Regions from separate parts of the Paenibacillus sp. FSL M7-0134 genome, predicted to be linked through region 1. Evidence: riboswitches for the same ligand, from Rfam matches in the RefSeq annotation. Region 1 holds a riboswitch; each other region holds the start of a gene.
The links. A riboswitch is a leader RNA that binds a small molecule or an ion and turns the genes downstream of it on or off. The one in region 1 is predicted to bind cobalamin.

Region 1 (4,764 bases):
CCCATGGATGGGAGCCAGCCCAAGCGAACGGAGAATAGATAGATCAACAGAAAACCAAGCCAAAAAGAGGGAATCGACGATCCCAGCAGGGCAAACAGCCTGCCCAGACGATCCAGTGGGCCGCTGATTTTTAGCGAGGCAGCCAGTCCCAGCCCCAGCGTAAGCACCGTCATGACGGCAAAGCCCGCAGCAGCTAGCTCCACAGTAGCAGGCAGTCTGTTCCATAGTTCGGCTAGCACGGATTCCTTGGATACATACGAGGTGCCCCAATGCCCCGTGAACACATCTCGCAGCCAGTTCACATATTGAATATGAAGCGGCTCGTTTAAGCCCAGTTCCTGCCGTAGCGTCGTCAACGCCTCCTCAGAGGCAGGGACATTATGCGCGGTGAGCAAAATAGTAGCAGGGTCACCAGGAGCGAGCCGCATCAGTACAAAAGTCAGCGTGGATACAACGAATACAATGATGAGCAGCTGCGCCACACGTTCCAGTATAAAACGAATCATAGGATACGCAGCTCGTTATTCCGTAATATCAGATTGCGCTGTAATATAGTAATACTCGATCGGATGGGGTGTAAAACCCTCCACCCCTTTTTTCACACCAAACACATTATCAGGATGCACAATGAACGACTGTGGCAAATCCGCATTGATGATATCCAGCGCTTGTAGTGTCACAGCATTACGCTGCGCTGTATCCTTCGCCAGCTTCAAGCTGTTAAGAATACTCTCTAGCGGTTTGGAACTATACCGGCTTACATTGGCTTCGCTTTTCGAAGAATAAAACATGTCCATAAAATATTGCGGCTCTCCTGTATGAGCAGTAAGCATGCTGTACATTGCAAAATCCCAATCGTTTTTGGTCAACGCCTCGTCGATATTTTCCACCTTGCGAATCTTGACCTGGATTCCCTCTTTCAGCAATTGGCTTTGGATGACCTCAGCCATAACAGAGAGCTCTGGACGCTGAGGGAAAGTCAGCAGCGTAACCTCGAACGGCTTGCCTTGCTTAGTCCATGTCCCTTGAGCGTCCTTCTGCCAGCCATCCTTCGTCAACAGCTGCTCTGCCGTTCCATCCAGCGCTTTACGCTCAACTTTACCGAAGGGAAGAATGCTCGGGAACGGACTACTTGCTTCCGTACCGAAGCCCCTCATGACGGCGCTCACAATCGATGTGCGCGGAATCAGGCTGTCCACCACCTTACGGTTCGCCGCATCCTTGAATACTGGCGATTCCATATTGTACACGATCATATGGGTGCGCAAGGAGGGAGCCGACAGCACTTGTAGCTTGTCGTTCTTTTTCAGTACCTCTGCGTTATCAACCGGAATATCCGTCGCTACGTCCACCTCGCCGGATTGCAGCGCCATCAGACGCGAATTCCCGTCCGTAATGAACTTCATCGTCGCTTCAGCCAGTCGTGCCTTCTCGCCCCAATATCCGTCATAACGCTCTACGACCAACGATTGGTCCTTGTTGAACGCTTTGATTTTAAAGGCGCCTGTCATCGCTGGGTAACTCTGCTCATCTTTCATCGATGCCACATCCAGTACAATTGTCGATGGATCAGCTAGATTGGACACCAGCGCCGCGTTCGGCTGGTTTGTCGTGATTTTCAAAGCCAGCGGGCCGCTTACATCAATGGACTTCACATTCAGTAAATCCTTAGCCAGATGGCTTTTCTCGATAGAGCGCAGCAAAGACGCTTTTACACCTACTGCATCCATACTCTTTCCATCATGAAAAGTGACTTTATCCTGCAAGCTGAACGTCCAAACTGTAGGACTATCCTGCTTCCACTCCTTTGCCAGCCAAGCCACAGGCTCCAGCTTTTCATTCAAACGTACCAGTGTCTCACCTGCACCGGATCGCATCACATCCCAGCTATTATCTCCGTGCGGGTCAACGCCTGACGGTTTCCATGTATACGCCATTACCAGCTTTTTATCTGTCGCTGTTTGTTGTGCTGACGCGTTTTCACCCTTGCCGGAGCTATCCGACGTCTTATTGCTGGCACATCCCGAAAGAGCCATAACTGCCAGCAGCAGCATCACCCCTGTACATATCAACCATGAACGCCTGCTACGATTGCTAATCATTCAATGAATCCCCCTCTATCTTGTAAAATCATATAAACCTAACGCAAAACGCGAAAAAAGCATTCCGGACCACTTGATCAGCAGTCAGAAATGCTTTCATTATAAAATGTCAAAACTCACCTCGAAGCCAACTCCAAAAACATAGAAGGGATCAGATCGGTTTCAGACATTCCGTATGCAGCACGCCTAACCACCTCCCCAGCATCCCGTGGGTCTGACAGTGATGTCAAAACAGGCAGGTCTCCTGACTCCAGGCGCATCTTTCAGGCCTTCCCGGTTCTTCACAGTTCCAGTGGCTGTTCTGAAAGCTCCAGCAGTATCCTGCTGATGCCTGTATACAGTGGCGGGCCCGTGTCGGAATCAACCGAACTTCCCTTTTAAGTGAACACGCTCAACAACCATCTACATGGTCTCAGCAAAACCCCGTACATAGAGTCGTCCGGCTCACACCTGTTTTCTTCCTTTATTTCTTTCCATTACGATCTTATTTTGTTGTCACAGGCTTGTCAATAAATGCTGCACAATAATTTAAATTTGAACGATGTGGCGAGAATGAAGGTGATGTCTATTCATTGCGTGCACGAAATGAACGTGCTAAAATTAGGTATATAGATAATCATCGTGTCCGTATACTAAAAAGAGTCTTCGCCGCGCCAACGGCAAAGACTCTTAGGACTTGAAAGGCTGTGGATCACCACCACGGCGCGCTGCATAACTAAATGTTAATGCAAACGAAACCCACCGTTAGGGGCCAACCTAATTACGCGGTGGGTTTTCGCTTGTTCCGAAATTTTCGACGTAGCCAGCGATAAAGTTTACGAATACTAAACACCAGGCTTAGTAACGTAACCATCCAACGCACCACATCGTAGCACGACACAAGTGTAACCATCGGCTTCACCCCCTTTCGGGAAGCTGCACCGTAGTCCGAAAACATCCACCACTATTCAAAATCCATAAGGTAAATTATACCACGACCTCGCCCACTACTCTAGCAAATTCCTCTAGTAAATAAATCAACTTAAGAGTTAACTTTAGCGCCACTGCACAGTCGGACAGGGTCAATATCTATATGTCCCCAGACGGCAAGGGTTTATTTATTCCTAATCATCAAACCTTCTGTGGAACCTCCTGAACCGTCACGCTTTTGACCGGTTCGCCCTGTTTTCTTGTCAAAACGATGTTCAAGACAATCGCTGTAATCGAACCCGAAACGATGCCATTTTGCAACAGCATTTTAGCAAAGCTCGGCAGCTGGTCGAACATTTGCGGCAGAACGGCAGAGCCTAGGCCCACGGCAATGCTGCATGCTGCGATCAGCAGATTGCTTTCTTTCCGTAGATCCACTTCTGACAAAATAGACATGCCTGATGCAGCGACCGAGCCGAACATGACGATCATCGCCCCGCCCAGCACAGCGTTAGGAATCACTGTCGTTAAGGCAGCCAGCTTAGGAAGCAAACCAAGAACAACCATGATACCGCCCGCAGCAAAAATAACGTTTCGCGATTTGACGCGTGTGAGTGAAATCAGACCAACATTTTGCGAGAAAGCTGTATAAGGAAACGCGTTAAAAATACCCCCAAGCATAATCGCAAGTCCTTCGGAACGCAGACCATTGACGATCTGCTTCTGCTCCACCTTCTGATCAATTGCTTTGCCAACTGCCAAATAAACGCCTGTAGACTCAACCATACTGACAATATTGACGATAATCATCGTACAAACTGCCATAATGCTAAACTCTGGCTTACCAAAATAAAACGGCTGTGCAACACTCACCCATGAAGCCTCCGCCACGGGAGCAAAATGCACCATTCCCATTCCATAAGCAACCACTGTGCCCGCGAACAAACCAATAAGCACGGAAATCGAGCGCAAAAAGCCTTTTGCCAACCGATTCACAAGCAGAATAACCAGTAGTGTGACTAAGGCCAACAGTAAATTACGTGGCTGTCCAAAGTCCGAACTGCCCTGACCCCCTGCTACATTGTTCATCGCCACCGGAATAAGGGATAGACCGATAATCGTAACGACCGAACCTGTAACCACCGTCGGGAAAAAGCGTAGCAGCTTGCCATACAACGGTGCTGCTAACACCACAAATATACCAGACAAAATAATGGCACCATACGCTGTCGCTAAATTTGAGGTCGAAGCAATCGCGATGATGGGCCCTACTGCCGTAAACGTACAGCCTAAAATGACAGGCAGTCTACTACCGAAAAAGCGTGTGCCCATAATCTGTAATAACGTAGCAATCCCGCAAGTGAACAGATCGGCAGCCACCAAATAAGCCATCTGGGCTGGCGTCAGGTGCAATGCTCCCCCTACAATTAGAGGTACAGCAATTGCTCCAGCGTACATCGCCATGACATGCTGGAAGCCCAGCGCGAATAACTTTTGTTTACTTAACATCCCACATTCTCCTTAACGGGAGGAATCACCACGCCAGCTTCCTCTATAAAATGAACCTCGCCTGGTGCCATGGAAGCGATACGCGCAAGAGAACGTACGGCAATGCCTCTTTGCTCCAACAGTCCACGGCCTTCCTGGAAGCTCTTCTCAATCACACAGCCAACCCCGGCCAGCTCCGCTCCTGCTTCCTTCACAATATCCGTAAGTCCGACCAATGCTGCGCCAGTAGCCAAAAAATCATCTA
Region 2 (4,764 bases), on a different contig from region 1:
CAGTCATCGGTATGGGACATGCCATTTCAGCATTGGAAAAAGTGATTCGCCGCCAGGCCCGAAGTGACCGGGGGTTGAAACGTGCGGGTATACTGCTTCCACTCATTGTGGCGGGAGGCTCCTTTACGCTCGCCTGGGCGCTATTGCACTTGCTTGCCTGGATCCATCCGTGGTTGTCTGTCGGCGTAGAAATGGTGCTGATTGCGACCACGATTGCTTCCAAAGGACTAAAGGACGCAGGAATGGCAGTATACCGAGCGTTGCAGGCGGATGACCTGGCTGCGGCACGGCGGGAGCTGGGCATGATAGTTGGGCGGGATACGCAACAGCTTGATGAGCCTGAGATTGTACGCGGTACGGTTGAAACGGTCGCTGAAAATATCGTGGACGCGATTATTTCCCCGCTTTTTTATGCCCTGATCGGGGGAGCACCCTTGGCGCTGGCTTATCGTGCTGTGAATACGCTCGATTCCATGGTTGGCTATAAAAATGAAAAGTATCTGCATTTAGGCTGGGCTTCAGCACGTCTGGATGATGTCGCTAACTACATTCCGGCACGCCTGACAGCGGCAATGCTTGTGGTAGCGGCGTGGATGTACAAGCGAGATGCTGCAAGAAGCTGGCGCACAGTCAAGCGAGACGCTCGTCTGCACCCAAGCCCGAACAGTGGCTTCCCGGAATCGGCTGTTGCTGGTGCACTGGGGATTCGTCTTGGAGGCTATAATGTGTATCATGGCGTGCGCTCCTTTCGTGCATACATGGGCGATTGGATACGACCGCTAGAGTCGAAAGATATACGGCATACGATCCAGCTGATGTTCGCCGTGTCCAGTATGTTTGTAGGATTGTGTTTGTTAGGAGCCGCAGGTTGTTTTGCCTTGGGATGGGTGCGGTGAGGAGTGACACACTGAATAATGATCGAGCAGGAAGTGACATTTCTTGAAACAAGATATAGCAGCAAAAAGGAGAGTAGAATACGCACAAAGTCCGAACTCACAGGAGGATAAGGTGCCGTATGATGCTAAAGAAGATCTGCATTGGGACATGGAACTCGTGTTAGTTCGTCACGGCACAACCTTATGGAACAAGGAACGTCGATATCTGGGACACTCCGACTTAGGTTTGCTACCGGGAGCAGAGCAGGAATTAAAGCCTTTGCAAGAAAAATTGCAAGGGCAGTCCTTTGCTCGAATCTATTGCAGCGATTTAATGCGATGTCGCCAGACCTTGCAGATCATTGTGCCAGAATCAGAATTGACGTCTGGAGATTCCCTATCTACTATGTCTCCTATGATGGAACCACGTCTGCGAGAGCTTCATTTTGGCGAGTGGGATGGAAAAACGTATGACATGCTCAAGGATGTGTCTTTGTATCGCGCTTGGATTGATGAGCCACAACGGATAACCCCTCCTGGAGGAGAGTCTTGGACAGATTTTGTGAATCGTCTACGGAAATTTCTTGACTCTCTGTATGAATGGCGTGTTGCTATGGAAGTTCAACCCATGGGTTTGACTGCTGCGCCGCTCTCTGTTTTGGTCGTTACGCATGGTGGCGTAATTCGTCAGTTGGCTTGCATGCTGATACCGGGTCATGATTTTTGGAGTCTGAATCCGAGGCCGGGAGAAGCATTTAGGATTCAATTGAGGCTGGCAGGACGGCACAATTACATAGCAGAAATGCTTCCTCATTAGGTTAGACACCTGCGGATAAAGAGGCTGTTTGGGTTGTAAGCCGCCTCTTTTTAACCTATAATCATCAAGTAAAAGAACGGCTTGACTACCACTTATCAAATATCCAGCAGACGAGGTCGGCGCAGCGTGATGAAACTATGGTTTCCCTTGCCTGCGCTGTTAAAAGGGAAGTCGGTGTGAGTCCGGCGCGGTCCCGCCACTGTAAATGGAAACATGCCCGTTAGTCCTGCTTTATGTGCTACTAAGCATATGAAAGAATTTCAGGACATGCATCTTACCATAAGTCAGGATACCTGCCCGTCCGCCTGTCACCATAATCCTTCGAGGAAAGGATGACGTGTTCGCAGTGACTGTCCATGCGGAAAGAAGCTGCCGCCTGCGCACGATCTGCGCTAACGTGACCCCTGTGTCCTGATATGAGGATGCGGGGGTTTTTTGATAGGAAAAGAAGGCTGGATTTAGAAGATATCTGATGATGCTCAAGTAACGCTCTTAACGATTTTTTTTATGAAGGGGTGCAAATCATGGCAGGAAAAAAAATAAAGGTTTGGACAACAGGTCTATTGGTTCTGATTTTGGCAGTTGTGCTGAGTGCATGTGGCGCTAATGGGAAAAATGCTGAAAATAAAGAGAATCAGACTTCTTCACAGCAGCCAGGAAAGACCGTAACCGCACAAGAGCCTCCGGGCAAAACAGTTTACCCACTCACGGTTAAGGATACAACAGGACAGGAATTTACATTCAAAAAAGCGCCGGATAAAATCGTTTCCGTTTCCCCGGCAGAAACCGAGGCGCTGTTCGCCATCGGGCTGGATAAGGAAATTGTTGGCGTCTCCGACTACTCTGATTACCCGGAAGCAGCTACGAAAAAGCCTAAAGTGGGCGGTATTATGAAACCGAACGAAGAGGCGATCATTGCTGCTAACCCGGAAGTCGTTTTTGCAGGGATATCACTTAGTGAACAGGCTACGACCAAGCTGCGCGACATGGGAATTATGATTTTTAAAACGGAACCGAAGACAGTTGAAGATGTCATGGCTAACATCGAATTGTATGGGAAAATCACCGATCATCAGAAAGAAGCGAGAGCGGTGACTGACAAGATGAGAGCAGATGTAGCTGAAGTGAAAGAAGGAATTAAAAATATCGGTAAAGGGCAGAAGCTGCGGGTATACGTCGAGTTTTCACCAGGCTGGACAGTTGGTAAAGGCGAGTTTATGGACGAGCTGATCACGTTAGCGGGCGGCGAAAATGTAGGTGCCACGCAGAAGGGGTGGTACCAAATTAGTGAGGAAAATATTATTGCTGCGAACCCTGACGTGATTTTGTACAGCAAAAGTGTCAAGGACGACAAAACTGGTCAAACGCTCGGCGAAATCATTAAAGCTCGCAGTGGATGGGATCAAATATCGGCTGTTCGCCACAACCGGGTATTTGCCGTGGATGATAATTTGATTAGTCGTCCGGGTCCACGCGTAACGGAAGGTCTCAAGGAAGTGGCCAAGGGCGTGTATCCTGAAATTTTCAAATGAACCGTAAACTGATCGGCTTTGGAGGAACAGGTCTTGTCCTGCTGTTACTGACGCTACTGCTCTGTCTTGGCATCGGCTCGGCCAAGCTTCCGGTCAGCCAGATCACGGGCATTCTGGTTAACCACCTTCCGTGGTTAGGCGATACGTTTACACCGGATTGGAATACATCCTCAGAGCAAATTATTTTGAAGGTCAGATTGCCACGAGTGTTACTGGGAATGTTGGTAGGAGCAGCGCTGGCGCTGGCGGGAGCCGGATTTCAGGGTGTGCTGCGTAATCCTTTGGCTGATCCGTATACACTGGGGGTATCCTCGGGGGCTTCGGTAGGAGCGGCAGTACTGATTTATTGGGGCCTTCAATTTTCATTTGTTGGCATATGGACGCTGCCGCTAGTGGCATTTACGACCGGAATGCTGACGCTGTGGATGGTGCTGACGTTGGCACGGGAAGGTGGAAAAATTCCGACACAAAGTCTCATTTTGTCGGGTGTGGTGATGCAATCCTTTCTGGGGGCGGTTGTTTCCTTTCTGACAGCCATGTCGAAGGAGACGGTCAATGAAATATTGTACTGGACGATGGGAAGTCTTAGCCTGCGCGGTTGGTCATATACAGGAATCCTTTTACCTTATGTGGTCATAGGACTGGTATTTCTATGGAATCGGGCACGTGTGCTGAATATTTTGGCTTTGGGTGAACGTCAGGCGGCTCACATGGGAGTTCATGTAGATGCGACGAAGCTATCTGTTCTGATCATTTCCACGCTACTGACAGCAGCCGCTGTCTCGGTATGTGGAGTGATTGGCTTTGTGGGACTCGTTGTACCGCATATCATTCGTCTGGTGACAGGGCCTGATTACCGGATGATTGTTCCATTATCTGCGCTCGGTGGAGCTATTTTTATGGCTTGGGCAGATACGGCGGCTCGCACGTTGTTAGCCCCCACGGAAATTCCTCTGGGCGTGATGACGGCCTTTGTTGGGGCACCGTTCTTCGCATATCTCCTGTACCGGAACAAGAAGCTGCGCAGGGGGGAAATGCTGTGACAGAACAAAGTGAACAACAGAAGGTACGTGATCGGGCGTTAGAGGTAGCGGGTCTAACACGTGCCTATGGAGAGTTCCATGCGTTAAAGAATATAAGCTGGAGCGTCGACGAAGGAACTTGGTGGGGGATTATTGGTCCGAACGGCAGTGGAAAATCCACCTTGCTGCATTTGCTTTCCGGTGTAGATCAGCCAACTTCGGGAAACGTTCATATCTATGGCAAAAAGGTCGGTAGCTACAGCAGAAAAGAGCTTTCCCGACTCATAGCCGTACTCCAACAGGAAGGGCTTCCTCCAGTGGGATACACCGTCAGGGAAGTCGTAGAAATGGGACGTTTTCCTCATCAGGACTGGCTAGGCAGGGAAAAGGGTGTTGATGTGGAGGCGATCACGGATCGCGTGCTAGAGCGATTGGGTCTTACCACGCTGGCGGACAGAGCATTGGACCGCTTGAGTGGGGGACAGCGACAGCGTGTAGCTTTGGCAAAAGTAATGGTG
Region 3 (4,764 bases), 220 kb from region 1:
ATGAATATGCGCCTTATGTGGAGCGGCCGGAACAATTGCTGGATCGAATACAGCTTGTGTCTATACTGATTTCCGACTCATCGGCAAAGGATGAACTGTATTTGAATTTTAGTTGCTCCTGGGATCAAGAACATGGCTTAGGCGTACATATGAAGCAGATGAAAATGGAGCATATTCAAGGCGTTTATACATTATATGACCTAGAATAAATCCCCCTTCCCGGCTTTTACCAAAAAGGGCCGGAAAGGGGAATAGGATATGGTGAAAATGATGGTGCGATTCGATACGATAAAAAGATTAGTTGGATACAGCCAATGCAGCCCGGGCTGCTTGAGCCGCTTGTACCATTAGTCGCAAGGCGGCGATAGATTCCTCCTTGGTGCGGGTTTTCAGACCACAGTCCGGATTAACCCAGAACAAATCTGATGGCAGTACGCGCAGAGCACGCTGGATCATGCTTAGCATTTCAGATACATCGGGGATGCGCGGACTGTGGATATCGTACACGCCCAGACCGATGCCCTTGTCGTATACCTGATCTTCAAAGCTGACAATCAGTTCTCCGTGACTTCGCGAAGTTTCAATAGATATAACGTCGGCATCCATATCGGAGATGGACTGAATCATATGCTGAAATTCGGAATAGCACATGTGCGTATGGATTTGGGTCGCAGGCTCAACGGTGGCCGTGGTCACAAGGAAGGCTTGAACCGCCCAGTCCAGATAGGCTTGCTGTTGTTCTTTTTTCAGTGGAAGCCCTTCACGAATTGCAGGCTCATCGACCTGAATCATGCCGATGCCCGCTTGTTCCAGTGCCTCTACCTCTGCCCGTAATGCCAGAGCCAACTGTAAAGCAACTTGACTACGAGGAATATCGTTACGTTCAAAAGACCAGTTCAAAATGGTCACAGGGCCTGTAAGCATTCCCTTAACAGGCTTGGAAGTTAACGATTGGGCGAATGCCGTTTCTTCCACGGTCATGGGCTGATCAAAGGAAACGTCTCCGTATATAATCGGCGGTTTGACACAGCGGGAGCCGTAGGACTGCACCCATCCGTTTTGCGTAAAAGCAAAGCCGTTCAGCTTTTCGCCAAAAAATTCAACCATATCGGTCCGCTCAAATTCCCCATGAACAAGCACGTCAATGCCAATGTCCTCTTGAATATCAATCCATTCCTTAATTTGCTGTTGGATGAACGCCCGGTATTGCTCGGCTGACCATTCTCCTTTGCGATAGTGCAGGCGGGCCTTGCGGATCTCGGCGGTTTGCGGGAAGCTACCAATGGTCGTCGTAGGCAGTGGAGGCAACTTCAGCTTATTTTGCTGAATCTCACGACGCTCGGCGAAAGGAACGCTGCGTGACAGAGGCTCTTTTGCCAACAGGTCGGCCAGATCGGCAGCTGTCTGTACGCGTGCCGCTGAACTGTTGAAACGGGCTACCGCATCCGCACTTTGCTCAAGCTTGGCGAGTGCGGAAGGATCGTGTTTGCCAAGTGCAGCCGTCAGGACGGCGATTTCCTCCAGCTTTTCATCGGCAAAGGCCAGCGCTTGCACCAGCTCCTTGTCCAGCTTGTGCTCTGCCTCCAGACTGACTGGCACATGCAGCAGACTGCATGATGGCTGTACGATAAGCTGTGCGGCAGTGGTTTGTTCTGCTAACTGACCCAGCAGGGCAGCCACAGCGTTCAGGTCGCTTCGCCATATATTGCGCCCGTCAATAACCCCAGCGCCCAGCGTTTTTCCTTTAGGGAAGCCATGCTGCAATATATGCTGAAGATTTTCGCCATCATCATACACAAAATCAAGACCCAATCCCTGTACCGGAAGTGCGGACAGACGCTCATAATGGTCCAGGCTGCCAAAGTAGGTTTGCAGCATTATATTCAAGGAGGGCGCAGCTTGAGTCAAAGCTTCATAGACTTCCTGAATAATGTCCAAATCCTCTGCCGGGAATGAGGTGGTTAGGACAGGTTCATCGATTTGGACCCACTGAACGCCTTCTGCCGCTAGTTCAGACAGGATACGGGTGTACAGTGGCAGGAAGCTTCGTACGATGGTGGCCAAATCCTTACGATCATAGCCTTTGGATAAGGTAACGAATGAATAGGGGCCGATGAGGACCGGTTTCCCATCAATGCCTAGTTCTCGTTTTGCTTCACGATAAGCCTGTAAGGGTTTATTTTCAGTGAACACCGGGACTGCGTTTGCCAATTCAGGAACGATGTAGTGATAATTGGTATTCATCCATTTGGTCATTTCACTGGCGGTTGCTCCCTTCTGTCCACGAGCGATCCCAAAATACACGGACAGAGGAACCGGACCTGCGGGACGATGGTTGAACCGTTCGGGTACCAGACCGAACATTACAGATGTATCCAGCATGTGATCGTAATAGGAGAAGTCTCCGACAGGAATGCGATCAATCCCCTTGTCACGCTGCTTGCTCAGATGCTCCAACCGTAATCTTTTCATCTCCGTCTGCAGTTCGCTTTCGTTAATGCTGCCGTTCCAGAAGCGTTCCAGTGCTTTCTTCCATTCCCGGTTTTCGCCGATACGCGGATATCCCAGATTACTGCTAATCAAGCCGGACAATTCAGGCCATTCAATAATGGACATGTACTTTTCCTCCTAGTGGGTAGCTGTTTTATTTTTACGTACCAAAAAAGGCATTCTTCCCCCAGAGTTAAAAATAAGTAGGGGAAAGAATGCCTCCGTGATTAAAAAATCAAAAATACGGCGACTGCTCTTAACACCTCCCTATCTTCCGTAGGTACTTGCGATGTTGTTAAAATAGGCAGGTCTCCTGACTTACGGATCATGACTCTCAGCATTCCTTCCCGGTCTGTGGACCAGTGGATATATGAACAGCTGAAAGTTCCCCGTTTACAGTGGCGGGACCGTGCCGGATTTGCACCGGCTTCCCTTTTAAGCCTGATCTGAATAGAACAGACACCTATCTCCAAGCTATGCGGTTAAGGTATGACGAATAATTATGCACTCGTATACTTGTTCACCATCATAAGTGAAACTTACAGGATGCGCAATAGAAACTCCAATGGAAACAGTTAGCTATATGAAAAAAAGACAAGCCTTACCCATGATGGGGACTTGTCTTAGATATATAGCATCTTGCCGGGTAAACTTCGCGTTAAGCCAATGAAACGGTATAGCCTGCCTGAATACTGGCTTTTACATCTACCAGACGCTGGTTGCGACTGCCCCGGAAGGGAAGGGTCAGGTCCTTTTGCTGTTCTACAAAACGACCATCCACAATCACATCGCACAAAAGCGCTAGCTCCTGTCGCTCCTGATCTGTGAGTAAATCTTCATAGACAAAGCCAGTATAAGCCCACACGGTTCGGTCGGGACAGGCCTCGCGGAAGTCACGCACAAATTGCGAGCATTCTGCTGCTGAGAAAAACGGATCTCCCCCGCAGAGAGTCAGTCCGTCCAACAACGGATTATCCATGATGTCACGAATGACTTCCTGTTGTCGTTGGGGTGTAAATGGCTCACCTGCACGGAAGCTCCACGACGCTGGATTAAAGCATCCGGGACAGGCATGACGGCAACCGCTAATAAACACGACAGTGCGCAGGCCGTATCCTTCGTTCAGAGATTCCGGAATGTAGCCACACAAATTCACTTATGTTTCACCCGGTCTCGAACTTCTGCCTGTTTTGCAGCATTAAAGCGAACGGTATAATCTCCTGTCAGATATCCGGTTACCCGACGTAAGCGCTGAAAGTGTGTATGCTCCTCATCTGTGCCGCATTGGGGGCAGCTTGTCCCGATAATCCCTTCATAACCACATTCCGTACAACGATCCACCGGGTGGTTGATAGAGAAATAGCCGATGTTCTGATGCAGTGCGTACTGAACAATTTTAAGAAACGCATCCGGGTTATTCCGCGCGTTACCATCCAGCTCGATGTATGAAATCGCACCAGCGTTGCAGAGGTTATGGAACGGAGCTTCCAAGCTGATTTTACGAGCAGCCGGGAGCGTATAATACACGGGAATATGAAAAGAATTCGTGTAATATTCTCGATCATTTACCTCAGGGATAATCCCGAAATCACGTTGATCCAGCAATGTGAACTTGCCCGACAGACCTTCGGCAGGCGTAGCGAACAATGTAATATTTAAATTGTGATATTCACTCATTCGATCGCAATACACGCGCATGGAAGTGATGATTCGCTGTGCCTCGCGGTATACGAAATCATCCTCCCCGTGGTGTTTCCCGTATAGTGCCTTCATGCACTCAGCCAGCCCGATGAACCCGATCGAAAGCGTACCGTGCTTTAGTACGCTTCCCACCTTATCATCTGGCGCCAGTTGTTCTCCACCTTCCCATACCCCTTCGCGCATCATAAAGTCCGAGGCTTTGGCCGGTTGGCTGGTCTGGATTTGATAGCGATGGATTAGGCCATCCACCGCAATGCGCATAACTTCTTCCAGTCTCGCATCAAAGCGATCACGGTCAGGTGTCAGGCGTTTGCCTGTGCAAATACCATACTCAATGCCAAGCCGCACCAGATTAATGGTATTGAAGGAGAGATTTCCCTTGCCACTCTGCCGGTTTCTACCGAAACGGTCAGAAATGGTGCGGGTACGGCAACCCATTGTCGCTATAATGGTATCCGGGTCATCAGCACGGTAAAAAGGCAAGTTGAAGGTGGCATCCACATTCACAAAATTGGGATACATCCGTCTGCTAGAGCATTCTACTGCCCGTAAGAACAAATCATAATTGATGTC
Region 4 (4,764 bases), 250 kb from region 1:
GATGGAAACCAAAATATCCGCCCATCTCCACTTGTAATGTAGGGTGAGCCTCGGCAAATTCCTGGGTCATTTCTCCGATGCGCTTAATCAGCACACCCGTGAACAGAAAATAGGGAAGCACGATAATCTTTTTGGCCCCCAATCGTACACAACGCTCCAATCCATCGGGAAAAGAAGGCTGCGTCACACCGATAAAGCTGCTCTCTACCCACGTATAAGAAAGCTGCTCCCACAGCATACGGGTGATTTTGAAAAAGTCACTGTTCGCATCTGGATCGCTACTTCCGCGTCCTAACACAAGTACCGCCGTTTCTTCGTCGGATACCTCGGGAAATGCCTCTACAGCGCTATTCATTCCCGCTGGAATCGCAACCGGACGGGCCTCTTTCAAGCGGCTTTGCAGAATGCTGACGATTTTCTCGTGAACACCAATCGGGCGTCCGTATACAAATTCCACCTGCGGATATTTTGCTTTTGCCCGATCAATAGCCATCGGAATATCAATTTTGGCATGTACCGCTGCGAACAAGATAATCGGAATAAGAACGACACGCGTCGCCCCTTTCTCCACACATGTTTGCATCCCTTCAGCAATGCTGGGACGTGCCAACTCCAAGAAACAGGTTTCCACGCACATATCCGGTACCCGGTCTGCCACTGCCTGTGCAAATTCCAGCAGCTCCTGGTTCCCCTCCGGGTCCCGACTTCCATGTCCAACCAACAATATTGCATCCACTGCTGTTTTTTCCTCCTCTTTAATAGGGATAACCTGCATGACGCCCTATTTTATATATATGCTTGTATCCAGTTCATCAGGCCTTCAGTCCATTAATCACCACAAACCGCATTCACTTCTACCGTTGCTGGTGCATCTTCATGCCGGAAACCCGCAACGACGCCTACACGTTTAAAAAATTTATGAAAACGCTCATTCGGATGCCCTTTTTCCTTATATTCAGCAATGACGTTCTCCACGATATCAGTAATCTGATCACCCGGAATTCCTTCCGCTACGGGCTGAGCGGCATGAGCATTGCGACCGAATTTTTTGCCACCGAGGAAGAGGTCGTATCCTCCCTTGCGATAGACGATTCCGATATCCTCCAGCACCGCTCCATAGCAGGCCATACCGCATCCGTTCAAAGCAATACTCGTTTCCTTGGGTGCCTGTAATCCGCCAAGTACAACCTGTAGATGCTCAGCCACAGGCACAGCGTCATCCTTCTCCATATTGCAGAAGTCGCACGCCTTCACCTTAAACACATCGCCAATCGGCATGACAATGAATCGTTCATCCCGCAGCCGTCCGACCAGTTCCTCGGGGTCTGCACACGGCACGCGCAGCACGATCTGATGATCTGGCGAGTATTCCAGCTCGCCGTCATCACCCGCTACCTCGGCGAGCAGCGCCATCTGGCGAGCGGTGAACTTCTTGTTTCCCACACCCGGGGAAACACCCACCTCAAATAGCGCAGGCTTGCCAAAGCCGCCTGTCGCCATCCCGGACGCGGCCCCCGCTCCGGCCACCGCTGACGTTCCGGCGGTGCTCTCGGCGGTAGGCGCTTGCCCGCTCCAGCGAGCGTTGGCTACGCCAGGCAGCTTGCCGCCGACAGCGAGGCGGCTTAGTGCCTCTGCCGCCAGCGATGTCGGGGCTGCGCCGGTTTGCACAGCAGTCGTTGCCTGCACGGCAGCCATCGCTTGCGGGCGTGCCTGCGTCGCAACCGCAGCGCCGCTCGCGGAGGGTCCAGCGGGCTTAGTCGGGGCTGCGCCTGCTTGCAGTGTATCCTCTTGTGCGCCCAGCGACCACGGCTCCGCTTCCGTGCGGAGACGCTGATGCGGCTTGAGTGCCTGCTCGGTCGCATCTAATGTGTATTTGCGCTGATATCCGCGCGGAGTCACGATCAAGCCGTCATACACCATCGTCGAGGAATTGCCGATGATTACAGTCGTCAGCATCCCAATGTCATGGTTCAGCATATCTTCCAGCGTCGTTACAATAACTTGCTGACGTTCACGATAAGCACTTTTCACCAACCCGACTGGAGTTTGCGGATCGCGGTAACGCAGCAAAATGGACTGCGTCTCCACAATCTGGCGGGTACGCCGACCACTGCGCGGGTTGTATAATGCAATCACAAAATCGGCCGAAGCCGCTGCTTCTACGCGCTTCACAATCGTTTCCCATGGGGTTAGATGATCACTCAGACTGATCGTGCACGCATCATGCATAACTGGCGCCCCCAACAGTGATGCACAGGACTGAATAGCCGAGATCCCCGGTACGACTTCTACCTCAACCCCGTCCTCGCGTCGCCAGCCTTTTTGCATCAGCACCTCATACACCAGCCCTGCCATACCATAGACTCCCGCATCTCCACTGGAAATGACAGCTACCTTCTTGCCCATCTCTGCTTGGCGAACCGCCTCCTGTGCACGGCTCACTTCCTCTGTCATTCCTGTGCGTACAATCTCCTGTCCGTTCAACAACGGACGGATCAAATCAACGTAGGTATTGTAGCCGATAATGACCTCACTTTCGGCCAGCGCATCCAGCGCCCGTTTTGTGATATGTTCCATATCTCCTGGTCCAAATCCAATCACCAGCAATTTTCCTAATGGGCTCATCGTGCTCCTCCTATTCATCCTTTTCAGGGCAGCTATGCTATCTATTTCAATGATTTATGCACATCGTGTAACTCAAAAAAACCCCATCCTGCCCGGATGGGGTTTCTATGTACGCATCTCTCATCAGACGAACAAACAGCGTAAGAAGACACTATTTGTCTTCCTCCAGCCTGCCGTTGTTTTCCATCTGACTGTTTACGCTTCAAACGCTGCTGCACGTTCATATCCACGCAAACCTCTAGCCAACATGGAAAAAGCAACGTGTGCCTGATTTCCTGATTTCGTACACCCATCCTCTCCGCGAAGGTTAACGGTGCATACAGATCAAGGTAGGTCTCCTGGCTTGGCATCAACGGATTCTTTCGTCTTCCCCGTTTTTCACGAGTGACCATTTTAAAAAATCCTCTTCCTTACAGTGGCGGGACCGCTCGGGATTTGCACCCGATTCCCTGTTACCCTTTGCTCAACCGCAAAGGCACCTTGTCTGTCCGCTATTTGATTATGGGTCTTATCATAACCTTGCCTCAATCAGTTGTGCAAGCACGAAAAACGCTTTATTTCAAGTTCTCTGCTTTATTTTTTAACATATGTAGCAATTCGTCCGGGTCCGCAGAGATACTTAATAACGCTGGGTGCTCGGCCCCGGTAAACCCTTCTTGCACGCTATGACGCACCATTTCTACTAACGGGTCAAAATATCCATTCACATTCAACAGCCCAATGGGCTTGCGATGAATCCCGATTTGCGCCCAGCACAATACCTCGAATAGCTCCTCGAAGGTTCCCAAGCCACCCGGAAGAGCGATAAACGCATCGGCCATCTCGCTCATTGCCGCTTTACGCTCATGCATGCTTGCTACCTCAATAAATTCGGTAACTCCCCGATGAATGATCTCTGCATCAAATAATAGGGTGGGCATAATGCCAGTGACCTGACCGTCACCCGCCAGCATTCCATCCGCCACCTCTCCCATCAGCCCCCTGCTAGAGCCACCATAGATCAGACGGATATGATGACGAGCCATGGCTTCCCCCAGCTTGCCTGCAGCCTCAACATATACCGATGAATGTCCAGGTCTGGACCCGGCAAATACGCAAATAGAATTCATTAACGTCTCAGCTCCTGTCCTAAGTATCATGCATCGAAACTTATTCATTATATTAGATAAACATTTTCGCTATAACAAAAATCTTTGTCGATGCATGTCCAACAAAAAAAGATAAAGACCTCGTAGGCCCTTATCTTTATTTTACTCTGTATCCCAAAATATAAGTTCATTTTTTAGCATACTGCATTTATAATTTCTATCTCATTTCAATGACCATTCACGATCTTCAGACCACAGCCATGCACCGAATCGTTATGTTCAAAATATTTACCCAGCTCCACCATCATCGCGCCCATGCGCTCTTCGGTTGGAAACACGACTCGGTCAATCCCTTCTTCCACAATGGACTGTGCAGTCACCTTCCCTACGGATACAGCAATCACATCCTCACGAAAAGCTTCCAGTAACTCCTCGATTCGATTTTGCTCTCTGGCATATTGGGCCAAAAATCGGATTTGCGGACCACTTGTAAACGTAACAGCATCAACATTACGATGGATAACATCCTCCAGTAACGCCTGCAATTTTGCTTCCTCAGGTGGGATATGCTTATAAGGAAGTACCTGGCGGGTCACTGCCTCCTGCTCGTCCAGCCACTTTACCAACCGTGGAGCTGGATCGCCATGCAGTTGCAACAGTACTTCCTTCCCCTTCAGATCGTATGGGGCGAAAGCTCCTGTCAATCCGATCAAACTTCCGTCCTCGTCTCGTACTGCTGGCGTAAAGCCACGCTTTTTGAGTCCATTGACCGTCTTGTAGCCCCGCGCTGCAATGTTGGAAGATTGCAGCAACTCCATGATCTGTTCGGCCACGCCCATATCCTCTGCCATATCAAACAGGGCATCCAGCCCCATACCTGTCGTGAAGATGTACCAGTCCGGAGGGTGCTTCACCCACGATACAACAGCGTTGCGCAGCTCGATATCATCCAAAAAAACGGTGCCCTGGGCCGGGCGCTGTACTGGCTCACCCCCCATCTTCACAACTAGCAGCGCCATTTCTTCTGCTTTACGGGGACCAGCAAGAGCGA

Region 2: another riboswitch for cobalamin. It lies ahead of NSQ58_RS20710 (ABC transporter substrate-binding protein); the one in region 1 lies ahead of NSQ58_RS04005 (ABC transporter substrate-binding protein).
Region 3: another riboswitch for cobalamin. It lies ahead of metE (5-methyltetrahydropteroyltriglutamate--homocysteine S-methyltransferase); the one in region 1 lies ahead of NSQ58_RS04005 (ABC transporter substrate-binding protein).
Region 4: another riboswitch for cobalamin. It lies ahead of cobJ (precorrin-3B C(17)-methyltransferase); the one in region 1 lies ahead of NSQ58_RS04005 (ABC transporter substrate-binding protein).

The regions. Positions count from the first base shown of each region.
Region 1 covers NZ_JBBOXV010000001.1:930,118-934,881, forward strand. Annotated here, with positions in the region: gene nikB (nickel ABC transporter permease) at 1-506, opposite strand, end outside; gene NSQ58_RS04005 (ABC transporter substrate-binding protein) at 522-2,102, opposite strand; cobalamin riboswitch at 2,320-2,523, opposite strand; gene NSQ58_RS04010 (nucleobase:cation symporter-2 family protein) at 3,213-4,520, opposite strand; gene NSQ58_RS04015 (xanthine phosphoribosyltransferase) at 4,514-4,764, opposite strand, start outside.
Region 2 covers NZ_JBBOXV010000002.1:1,135,306-1,140,069, forward strand. Annotated here, with positions in the region: gene cbiB (adenosylcobinamide-phosphate synthase CbiB) at 1-896, shown strand, start outside; gene NSQ58_RS20705 (histidine phosphatase family protein) at 940-1,692, shown strand; cobalamin riboswitch at 1,814-2,007, shown strand; gene NSQ58_RS20710 (ABC transporter substrate-binding protein) at 2,217-3,224, shown strand; gene NSQ58_RS20715 (FecCD family ABC transporter permease) at 3,221-4,267, shown strand; gene NSQ58_RS20720 (ABC transporter ATP-binding protein) at 4,264-4,764, shown strand, end outside.
Region 3 covers NZ_JBBOXV010000001.1:708,614-713,377, reverse strand. Annotated here, with positions in the region: gene NSQ58_RS03035 (DUF6985 domain-containing protein) at 1-209, shown strand, start outside; gene metE (5-methyltetrahydropteroyltriglutamate--homocysteine S-methyltransferase) at 298-2,616, opposite strand; cobalamin riboswitch at 2,777-2,972, opposite strand; gene nrdG (anaerobic ribonucleoside-triphosphate reductase activating protein) at 3,149-3,646, opposite strand; gene NSQ58_RS03020 (anaerobic ribonucleoside triphosphate reductase) at 3,643-4,764, opposite strand, start outside.
Region 4 covers NZ_JBBOXV010000001.1:679,373-684,136, forward strand. Annotated here, with positions in the region: gene NSQ58_RS02890 (sirohydrochlorin chelatase) at 1-736, opposite strand, end outside; gene cobJ (precorrin-3B C(17)-methyltransferase) at 829-2,625, opposite strand; cobalamin riboswitch at 2,937-3,122, opposite strand; gene NSQ58_RS02900 (LOG family protein) at 3,180-3,734, opposite strand; gene NSQ58_RS02905 (uroporphyrinogen-III synthase) at 3,941-4,764, opposite strand, start outside.